2 regions of the Pseudoalteromonas sp. TB41 genome follow, and region 2 is predicted to be linked to the other one. Evidence: predicted binding sites of a transcription regulator. Region 2 holds the regulator's gene; the other holds the start of a gene.
The links. The regulator ArgR, encoded in region 2, controls arginine synthesis, uptake and breakdown. The targets are predictions, from matches to a motif close to ANTGAATANNTATTCANT.
Positions count from the first base shown of each region.

Region 1: a site for ArgR is predicted at 2,996-3,013, ahead of gltB (glutamate synthase large subunit). Genes of this name have one in related genera too.

Region 1 is NZ_AUTH01000110.1:70,547-75,639, reverse strand. Features, by position in the region: gene gltB (glutamate synthase large subunit) at 1-2,894, opposite strand, end outside; gene L641_RS0120130 (Grx4 family monothiol glutaredoxin) at 4,131-4,469, opposite strand; gene L641_RS0120120 (Fe-Mn family superoxide dismutase) at 4,734-5,093, shown strand, end outside.
Region 2 is NZ_AUTH01000069.1:11,694-16,786, reverse strand. Features, by position in the region: gene ispB (octaprenyl diphosphate synthase) at 385-1,356, shown strand; gene mdh (malate dehydrogenase) at 1,432-2,364, opposite strand; gene argR (transcriptional regulator ArgR) at 2,580-3,047, shown strand; gene L641_RS0109230 (Dyp-type peroxidase) at 3,105-4,004, opposite strand; gene L641_RS0109225 (ABC transporter ATP-binding protein) at 4,044-5,093, opposite strand, start outside.

The DNA.
Region 1 (5,093 bases), on a different contig from region 2:
ATAAGAGTCACACCCGGTACCGAGTAACGAAGCTTGGCAATATAGGGAGTGACTTTTTCACCCGGTAATTGTCCGCCTTCCCCAGGTTTAGCGCCTTGTGCCACTTTTATTTGAATAACATCAGCGCTACGTAAGTAATGTGGGGTGACACCAAATCGACCCGAAGCTACTTGTTTAATACGTGAATTTTTTTCTGTACCGTAACGAAGTTTGTCTTCGCCACCTTCACCAGAGTTTGAGCAGCCACCTAAACGATTCATGGCAATTGCAAGTGCTTCATGCGCCTCTGGTGATAATGCACCAATACTCATGGCGGCTGAGTCAAACCGTTTATAAAGCTCAGTGGCAGGCTCTACCTCATCAATGCTTATACCCTTTTCTGGCAGTTTTAAAGCCAACATATCGCGCAGAGTCGCGACTGGACGGTGATTAACTAGCTTTGCGTATTCGCTGTAATCACTGTACTCGCCGCTACGTACTGCTTTTTGTAACGTTTGAATCACATCAGGGTTGTAAGCATGGTACTCGCCGCCGTGTACGTACTTAAATAAACCACCATGGCTTAATAATTTACGTTTACTAAACGCCAGTTTATGCAAGCTTTGCTGATCGTCATCAAAGTCGCTAAAACACGCCCCTTTAATACGACTCGCCACGCCTTTAAAACACATCTCAACAATAGCGTCCGATAGACCAACGGCTTCAAACAGCATTGAACAACGATATGAAGCCACGGTACTAATGCCCATTTTAGACATGATTTTGTACAAGCCTTTATTAATTGCTTGACGATAAGCCAGTGTAACTTCACAGTATGACTTATTAATTACCTTGGTATCGCTCATAGCCACAAGTGACTCGTACGCTAAATACGGGTAAATTGCGGTTGCACCAAATCCAAGTAGTACCGCAAATTGATGCGCATCGCGAACGCTGCCAGTTTCAATAATAATATTTGACTCACAGCGTAAGTTATTATCTACCAAGCGTTTTTGTACCGCACCCACCGCCATAGCAGCAGGGATAGGTAATTGATTGTCATCAAAGTTACGATCCGTTAATACCAGCATAATGCAGCCAGATGCGGCTTTTGCTTGTGCTTCATCACAGATGCGCTTAACCGCATTCTCAAGGCCTTCTTCTACGGTGTAAGTAATATCAATCTTACAATAGCTGTAGTGCGCTTCATCGGCGTTAAGTAGCTGCTGCATATCAGCGTACATTAAAATAGGCGTATCAAATTGCAGGCGTTTAGCGTGCCCTGTTGTTTCATTAAATACGTTTTGCTCACTGCCAATACACGTTGCAAGCGACATTACATGGTTTTCACGTAACGGATCAATTGGCGGATTAGTAACCTGAGCAAACTTTTGACGGAAATAATCATAAAGTGAACGGTGCCCTTCACTCAGTACGGCAAACGGCGTATCGTCACCCATTGAGCCAGTGGCTTCTTGCCCATTTTCACCCATGACACGAATGACGCTGTCTAGCTCTTCGTTAGTATAGCCAAACATCTTTTGGTATTTGACAAGGGTTTCATCATCAAATGAGCGATTGCCCGCATCTTGCTCGGTAAGTGCTTCAAAAGGCGTTAATCGTTTAACGTTTTCTTCTAACCACGACTTATAAGGGTGGCGTGATTTTAAATCTTGGTCAATTTCATCTGAATGCCAAATTTTACCCAATTTAGTATCAATAACGAGGAGTTCGCCCGGGCCAACACGTCCTTTTTCGACCACTTCGTCAGCGGTGTAATCCCATATACCCACTTCAGAGGCTAAAGTAATAAAGCCATCTTGAGTAATAATATAACGCGCTGGACGTAAACCATTTCGGTCTAGGTTACAGGCTGCAAAACGCCCATCCGACATAACGATGCCTGCAGGGCCATCCCACGGTTCCATATGCATCGAATTAAAATCATAGAATGCACGTAAGTCGTCATCCATAGCACGGTTTTTTTGCCATGCTGGCGGCACTAGCATGCGCATCGCACGGAATAAATCCATACCACCAGCTAAAAACAGCTCTAGCATATTATCGAGGCTAGATGAGTCAGACCCTGTTTCATTAACAAACGGCGCTGCGCTTTGTAAATCAGGAATAAGCGGCGAAGCAAATTTATAAGAGCGTGCACGGGCCCACTGGCGGTTACCTTCAATAGTATTAATTTCACCATTGTGCGCTAAATAACGAAATGGTTGCGCTAAAGGCCAGCGAGGCTGTGTGTTTGTAGAGAAGCGTTGATGAAAAACACAAATAGCACTGGTCATGCGAATATCAGCAAGATCGAGATAAAAATTTGGCAAGTCAGCAGGCATCATTAAGCCTTTATAGATGGTGACTAGCCCAGATAAGCTCGCAATATAAAATGATTCATCATCCATCAAGCGCTTTTCTGCACGACGACGTGCAACATATAAACGTCGCTCTAAATCTTTAGAACGCCACCCTTCTGGCGCACTAATAAAAATTTGTTCAAACCCAGGCAATTGCTTTAGGGCTATAGGTCCTAACATTGATGGATCGGTAGGGACAACACGCCAACCTAAAATATTAAGCGTTTCTTTTTCTAGTTCTTCGCTTAAAACATCTTTAGCTGCTTGTGCTAATACCGGATCAGCATTGAGGAAAATCATCCCAACGGCGTAATTTTTACCTAAATGCCAATTATTTTCAGCAGCAATAGCACGAAAGAAGCTGTCTGGTTTTTGAAGTAACAAGCCACAACCATCACCCGTTTTACCATCAGCAGATATACCGCCGCGGTGCTGCATGCGATCTAAACCGGTGATCGCCGTACGGATGAGTCGGTGACTCGCTTGGTTATTAACTTGGGCTATTAAGCCAAAGCCACAATTATCTTTTTCTAGTTTTGAGTCATATAACATGGACCCCTCCCCTTGCTGCACTGTTAACGTGGATGAACGGCTCGACGATTTGCTAACAGACGATCAAAATTAGCGTTATTCCTAACCTGAGTCAATATCTTTCTGAATACATATTCATTATATTGAATATATTTCAACTTCATTAAAAATCATAAAATAATGCTAAATATTAACATTTGAGTAGATATTGGATCGAAAACTTTAATGACACCGGTGTTATTTTTAAGAACTTGTAAATAACCCCCCCCTCAATAGTCAGTTTACGTAAACGTAAACCATGCAAATAATGAATAATTATTCATAGCCGTATTTTATTCTTTATTAACTTGCTGATATTTACCTTTTACAAGCAAATTAATTAATAGTTTTTTACAGTGGTTTAAATTAATGCATATATTATTTAATAGTTACCAGTATTTGCTTTCATATTATGCATCTACTGACGTTTTATCTACCTTACCTATAGGTAAACTTTGTTTGGCCACCTAAGCAAAAACAGTGACTGCTATGAACACAGTCATTAAATATAAAGCACTTTAAAATCAACATACTAAAAGTTAACATCTCACTTGACTGCGTAAAAATAGGCTCACTTTTGAGTAAGCTAGCACTGTTTACGAGTGAATTATTTTTAATTTTATCAACTATGGCCTGCGCATATGGCTTACTTTGAATAAGTATTAACGCCAAGGAACGGTGATGAAAAAAGATGCCTGTGCACAAAATAATTAAGTTAATTAAGCAAAAACGATAAGAAAAGCTTAGGGTCTGTTGACCTTTGCGGATTACAATTTGTTCAAACTAGGGGCGGTTTAATCTCGGCGCGAGGTTTGTAACCTAGTGGACTAAGTAAAAACCGAGCAACAAAGAGTAAATCGTCCCTAGGCAGAACCCGAAGTTCAGCGCCTGTTTGTTATTGATGCTGCGTTATCGCCTATTTATGAGGAATACCACACCACATAGGCTCTGCCTTGCCTAAATACCAAACAGACTGCTGCAAATTTAACCTTGAAAGGTCAACAGACCCTAATACTGTTCGTTACTTTTACAGCTTTTAATGGCAGCAAATTGTTTGAGGTGGGTATTATATCGACAGGTTATTGGATCGGCTGAGAATTAAATCCCCATCATAGGAAAATCAGCCTATACCATTGTGAAATCGGCAGGTTCAGTGCTATTTAAGCTTACGCTAGACATAAAAAAAGCTGCAAATTGCAGCTTTTTTTACCTAAACGCTTATTCAGCGTCTGCAGGTTTATGCTTTGCAGCTGTTTCAGCAATCAGTGGTTGTAATTCACCACGTTGAAACATTTCAATGATAATGTCACAGCCACCAATTAACTCGCCTTCAACCCAAAGTTGCGGGAAGGTAGGCCAGTTAGCGTAAGCAGGAAGCTCTGCACGAATGTCTGGATTAAGTAAAATATCCACATATGCAAACGGTTCACCGCACGACATTAATGCTTGTGATGCTTGTGAAGAAAAACCACAATTAGGCAGTTTTGGTGATCCTTTCATGTATAAGATGATTGGGTTTTCAGCAATTTGCTGTTTAATTTTATCGATGGTTTCCATTTACAACCTCAAAATGACGATAGCGAACACATTAGGCCTTGAAAAAGTTTCACTGTGGCCTCAGATATATAGATTAACATAGGCAATTAAAGCCTCAATCTTAAATAGCTTTAGCAAGAGCATTGCTGTTTGCTAAAACTTGAGTAAAATACTCAACAATTATAGTAACACTATATTCCTGTTTGGTATAGATAAGTGCCCTGTTTGCGCAGGCATTACGTATTACTAAATAGACTATCAACCAAAAGAAGATGGAGATAAAAAATGGCATTTGAACTACCGTCACTACCGTATGCAATTGATGCACTTGAGCCACATATTTCACAAGAAACGCTAGAGTTTCACCATGGTAAACACCACAACACTTATGTGACTAAACTTAACGGTTTAATCCCAGGCACTGAGTTTGAAGGTAAATCACTAGAAGAGATCGTATGTTCTTCAGAAGGCGGTGTATTTAACAACGCTGCTCAAATCTGGAACCATACTTTCTACTGGAACAGCCTATCTCCAAATGGCGGTGGCGCTCCAACAGGTGCAATTGCTGATGCAATTAACGCTAAATGGGGCTCATTTGACGCATTTAAAGACGCGTTAAACGACAAAGCAGTAAATAACTTTGGT
Region 2 (5,093 bases):
AAATATTCTTCAATAGGGCGCGAAGTTTACGCTAATGCGTAAAAACTAGCAAGCCTCTTTTTGTAATTAAATGAATAAAAAGTAGCTGCATTGAGAGCAATTCAATATTTCCCCTATTTTATATTAAAATCCCCCTTTGCCAAGCGCTTTTTAACGGTTACAGAAAATAAATTAGCAATAACAAAGCGAGCCTATGTAGTTCAATTAACCGCCAGGGGTGATTCAAAATTAAACCAGGATGTTTAATCAATTATTCACAAGGTTAATAGGTCATTTAACCTACTTAAGGGTGTTTTTTTAAGGAATCATCACAAAATATCGAGCTAATGCATTTTTTGTTGTACAATCTGCGCCGTTCACACATTAAAATTGGCTCGGAGATCAATGGATATAAAAGCTATCCAGGCGTTAATCGAAAGCGATATGAATGACGTCAATCAACTAATACATGCGCAAATGCGCTCAGATGTGGCGTTAGTTAATCAACTTGGTTTGTATATTGTTAACAGCGGTGGCAAACGTGTTCGCCCTATGTTGGCTATTTTGGCGGCTAAAGCGCTAGGTTACCAAGGCAAAGATCACATTACGCTAGCAACTATCATTGAATTTATTCATACCGCAACGCTTTTACATGATGATGTTGTAGATGAATCTAATTTGCGCCGTGGCACACCTACAGCAAATGCTGAGTTTGGTAATGCTGCTAGCGTACTGGTGGGTGATTTTATTTACACCCGCTCGTTTCAGCTAATGGTGGGTCTTGGTAAAATGCAAATAATGCAAGTACTGGCTGATGCAACCAACATTATTGCCGAAGGTGAAGTGCTGCAATTAATGAACTGCAACGACCCTGATACCACTGAAGCCAGCTATATGCAGGTTATTTATTCTAAAACCGCCAAGCTATTTGAAGCAGCGACGGGTCTTGCGGCCATTATTACTGAGCAAGACGATAGTGTACTAGAGGCACTTAATTTGTATGGCATGCATTTAGGTACTGCTTTTCAGTTAGTGGATGATGTTTTAGATTACAACGCTGATGCCGACCAACTTGGTAAAAACATTGGCGACGATTTAGCTGAAGGTAAGCCGACGTTACCTCTTATATATGCAATGCAACACGGTAGTGAGCATCAAACACAGTTAATAAGAGACGCTATTGAGCACTGTAATGGTATGGAGCACCTTGACGAGATACTGGCTGCGCTCAAACATACCAATGCCCTTGAGTTCACAATGGAAAAAGCCGAGCAAGAAGCAGAAAAAGCAATTGCCTGTTTAGATTGCTTAGCGGAGTCGAGTTACAAGCAAGCACTAATTAGCTTAGCTAGAATATCGGTTGACCGCGACCACTAAGTAATACTGTGTAGATAATTCCGAGCAATAAAAAAGCCTGCAAATGCAGGCTTTTTTATGGGTTAATTTTGGCTATTACGCCATAAAATCAACACCTTCTTTGATATCTTTTTTCAGCGTTTCAAGCATGTCATTTTTAGCTTGCTCTTCAAATGCGCTTAGAGTGCCGTAAGAAAGAATTTCTTCTACGCCATTTTTGCCTAAACGTACTGGGTGTGCAAAGTACTCTGCATCGCCATTTTCAACAGCAACGTATGCATAATCTACAACGTCTTCACCTTGTAAGCCTTTAACTAAAGACATACAAAAACGTGCTGCAGCAGCACCCATAGATAATGTTGCAGAACCACCGCCCGCTTTAGCATTAACTACTTCAGTACCTGCGTTTTGGATACGAGGAGTTAGTGTAGCTACTTCTTCATCAGTGAAAGTAACACCTTCAACTTGAGAAAGTAACGGTAGAATGGTTGTGCCTGAGTGGCCACCAATCACTGGTACTTTAACACTTGCTACGTCTACGCCTTTAAGTTCAGCAATAAACGCTTCAGAACGGATCACATCTAAAGTTGTAATACCAAATACACGCTTAGCATCGTAAGTACCTGCTTTTTTGAATACTTCAGCAACAATAGGTACAGTTCCATTAACTGGATTAGTGATAATACCTACAAGCGCTTTAGGGCAGTTAGCAACAATACCTTCTGCTAATGTTTTAATGATACCAGCGTTAACATTAAATAAATCTGCACGATCCATACCTGGCTTACGTGGCATACCCGCTGGGATTAAAACAATATCACAACCTGTTAATGCTTTATCTAGTGCATCTGCACCAAAACCTTCAACTTTTACATCTGTTGGGATATGAGAAAGGTCAACAGCAACACCAGGAACTACTGGCGCAACATCATATAGTGATAATTCTGAACCAGCTGGTAAGCCTGTTTTTAATAATAAAGACAACGCTTGACCGATACCACCTGCAGCACCTAATACAGCAACTTTCATTGGAATTCTCCGTGATTTGAGGAAGGAAATATTTGTGGTTTATAAGATAAAGAAATTAGCGACTAAAAACAAATTTATCCTGCCTATTTTAGCTATATTTTCGACCATAGTTGTAAACTTTGCTGTTTAAACGCAGCAAAACCTAAACAACTGCTGCATAAATATGCATTTTTGTGTAGAATTTGCAGTATCGACAACATAACTAATTAGACACTATGCAACCACAAGACAAACAAGAAGCATTGGTAAAAGCCTTTAAAGCACTTTTAAAAGAAGAGAATTTTGGCTCACAAGGCGAAATAGTTGACGCATTAAAAGAACAAGGCTTTGATAATATTAGCCAAAGTAAAGTGTCGCGGATGTTAAGTAAGTTTGGCGCGGTACGTACCCGCAATGCAAAACAAGAAATGGTGTACTGTTTACCTGCCGAAATGGGTGTACCAACCGCTAAAAGCCCGTTACGCCAGTTAGTTATTGATATTATGCATAACGAAATGATGATTATTATTCGCACCAGTCCTGGGGCTGCTCAGCTAATTGCCCGTTTACTTGACTCATTAGGTAAAGCAGATGGCGTATTAGGAACAATTGCCGGCGATGACACTATTTTTATTGCGCCAGCGAAAGTATCAGAAATAGACCTCACATTAGAGCGTGTGCGTATTTTGTTTGATACGGTTTAAACTCGTTTGGTTATCACTGTTACGGCTATACTGATACGTAGCCGTTACTGGCTTGTTTTATAGCTGCTTTAGAAATCGCACTGAGGGTGCAAAAAACGCAGAGCCCATATCTGCTTGAGTAAAATCAAGCCAATGGTCGTAATACTCCCCCTGCCCTAATCGGCTATTGAGTACTTTCTCGAACGCATCCCCTTTAGCCGAGCACGTAATCATTAACATCCCCTGCTCATACACGTCGCCATAAGGCATACTTTGATTTAGTAATAATGCTTGCCCCTGTTCATCTTTTAATTCACTTCGGGTTGCATGGCTGCTTTCAAGTGCGGGGCTTATTAGGGTATTGTCGAGACGAGTACGCCCCATTATTTGTTCTTGTTCTTGCAACGACAAGTGCTGCCATAACGTTAAGTCATGCTTATAGCGCTGAACATGAATATAGCTGCCTTGATCTTCAAAGCTATCAGGCTTATTAACGAGGGCCGTTACCCGTTTTTGACGACCATGCGGAGTATCGCCCGCATAAATAAAACCATTAAAATCACGGCCATCTAAAAAACGAAAATTTCGAATTTGCTCCACCAGCTCAACATCAGGGTTGAAAAGTTTTAATATTTGCAATGCAAACAGGTGGTTTACATCTTCTCTGTCTGAGCGGATTTGTACAAATAAATCGCATGGCCTTGCACTCATCACAAAATCGCTATGGGTGATATTAGGAAAGCTTTGCAGCTCACTTGGCATATAATCAGGCAGAATGTGTGGCCAATATTGCGCGCCAATGGCGACCATACAAGAAAGCATAGATTCAGAGAACTGATCACTAAACTCATCTTCAATATCGCTCACTTTTTTAAGCTTAGCGCGAAGTGATTCGTCGTGACCATCAAGTACATTAAAAAATAAGTGCAAACCGTGTAAGTTTGCTTCAGCACAAATCCCTGATTGCGCTTGCGCCATTGTCATTCCTTACTTTTTAGAGCAAAACACAGCGATTAATTACGATTCAAAAAAATTCACCGTGTGCGGTTTTATTTTTATTATAACCTGTTCATTTATTTCAAATGACTGGCCATACTGGGCTGCAACTTCTATTTCTTGCTCATCAATAACCACAGTGTATACATAAGCGGAGCCAATAAAGCGACTACTTAATATACTAACCCGCTCAGATTGCTGTTGCGTATCGTTATTACTAGCAAGTTCAAGTTGATGCGGACGCACATAAATAACGCCCTTATCCGCCACGCCATGCTGCTGTGGCTGTATTGATTCAACCACCCCAAACTGCGTTTGATATTCAGTGGCGGTTAATACGGTTGCGCTTAAGTATATGCCCTGACCCAGAAACTCTGCAACCTCCTTTGAACGTGGTTTAGCAAAAAGCTGTTCTGGCGTACCTTGCTGCGCAATTTTACCTTGGTGCATAACCGCAAGCGTATCTGAAAAAGCAAACGCCTCTTCTTTTGAGTGAGTAACAAACACAGCCGATACTTGCTGCGCCTTAATAATGCGCCTAATGTCGGCAATTAACTCAAATCGTACTTGGGTATCAATATTAGAAAATGGCTCGTCAAGTAACAGTAAGCTAGGTTTATAAGCTAATGCGCGTGCAATCGCTACTCGCTGCTGTTGCCCACCAGAGAGTTGATGAGGGAATCTATCGGCGCAGCCTACCAAGTGTACCAACTTTAGCATTTCACTTACGCGTGCGTGTTTATCTGCTTTGCTCATACCGCTTAGCCCAAACGCAATATTATTAGCCACCGTTAAATGCGGAAATAACGCATAGTCTTGAAACATCATGCCAATATTACGATGCTCAGGTGAAACAAACGTATTAGCATCACTAACTAGCTTACCATCAATAAATACCTGCCCTTGTTTGGCTTCAATTAATCCTGCAATGGCTTTTAGTGTGGTGGTTTTACCGCAGCCACTGGCTCCGAGTAAACACACTATTTCGTCTTTACCTAAGGTTAAATCTAAATTATCTATCACCTTAGTCCCGTTATATGCATAGCTCACGCCTTGTAAAATCAAACTACT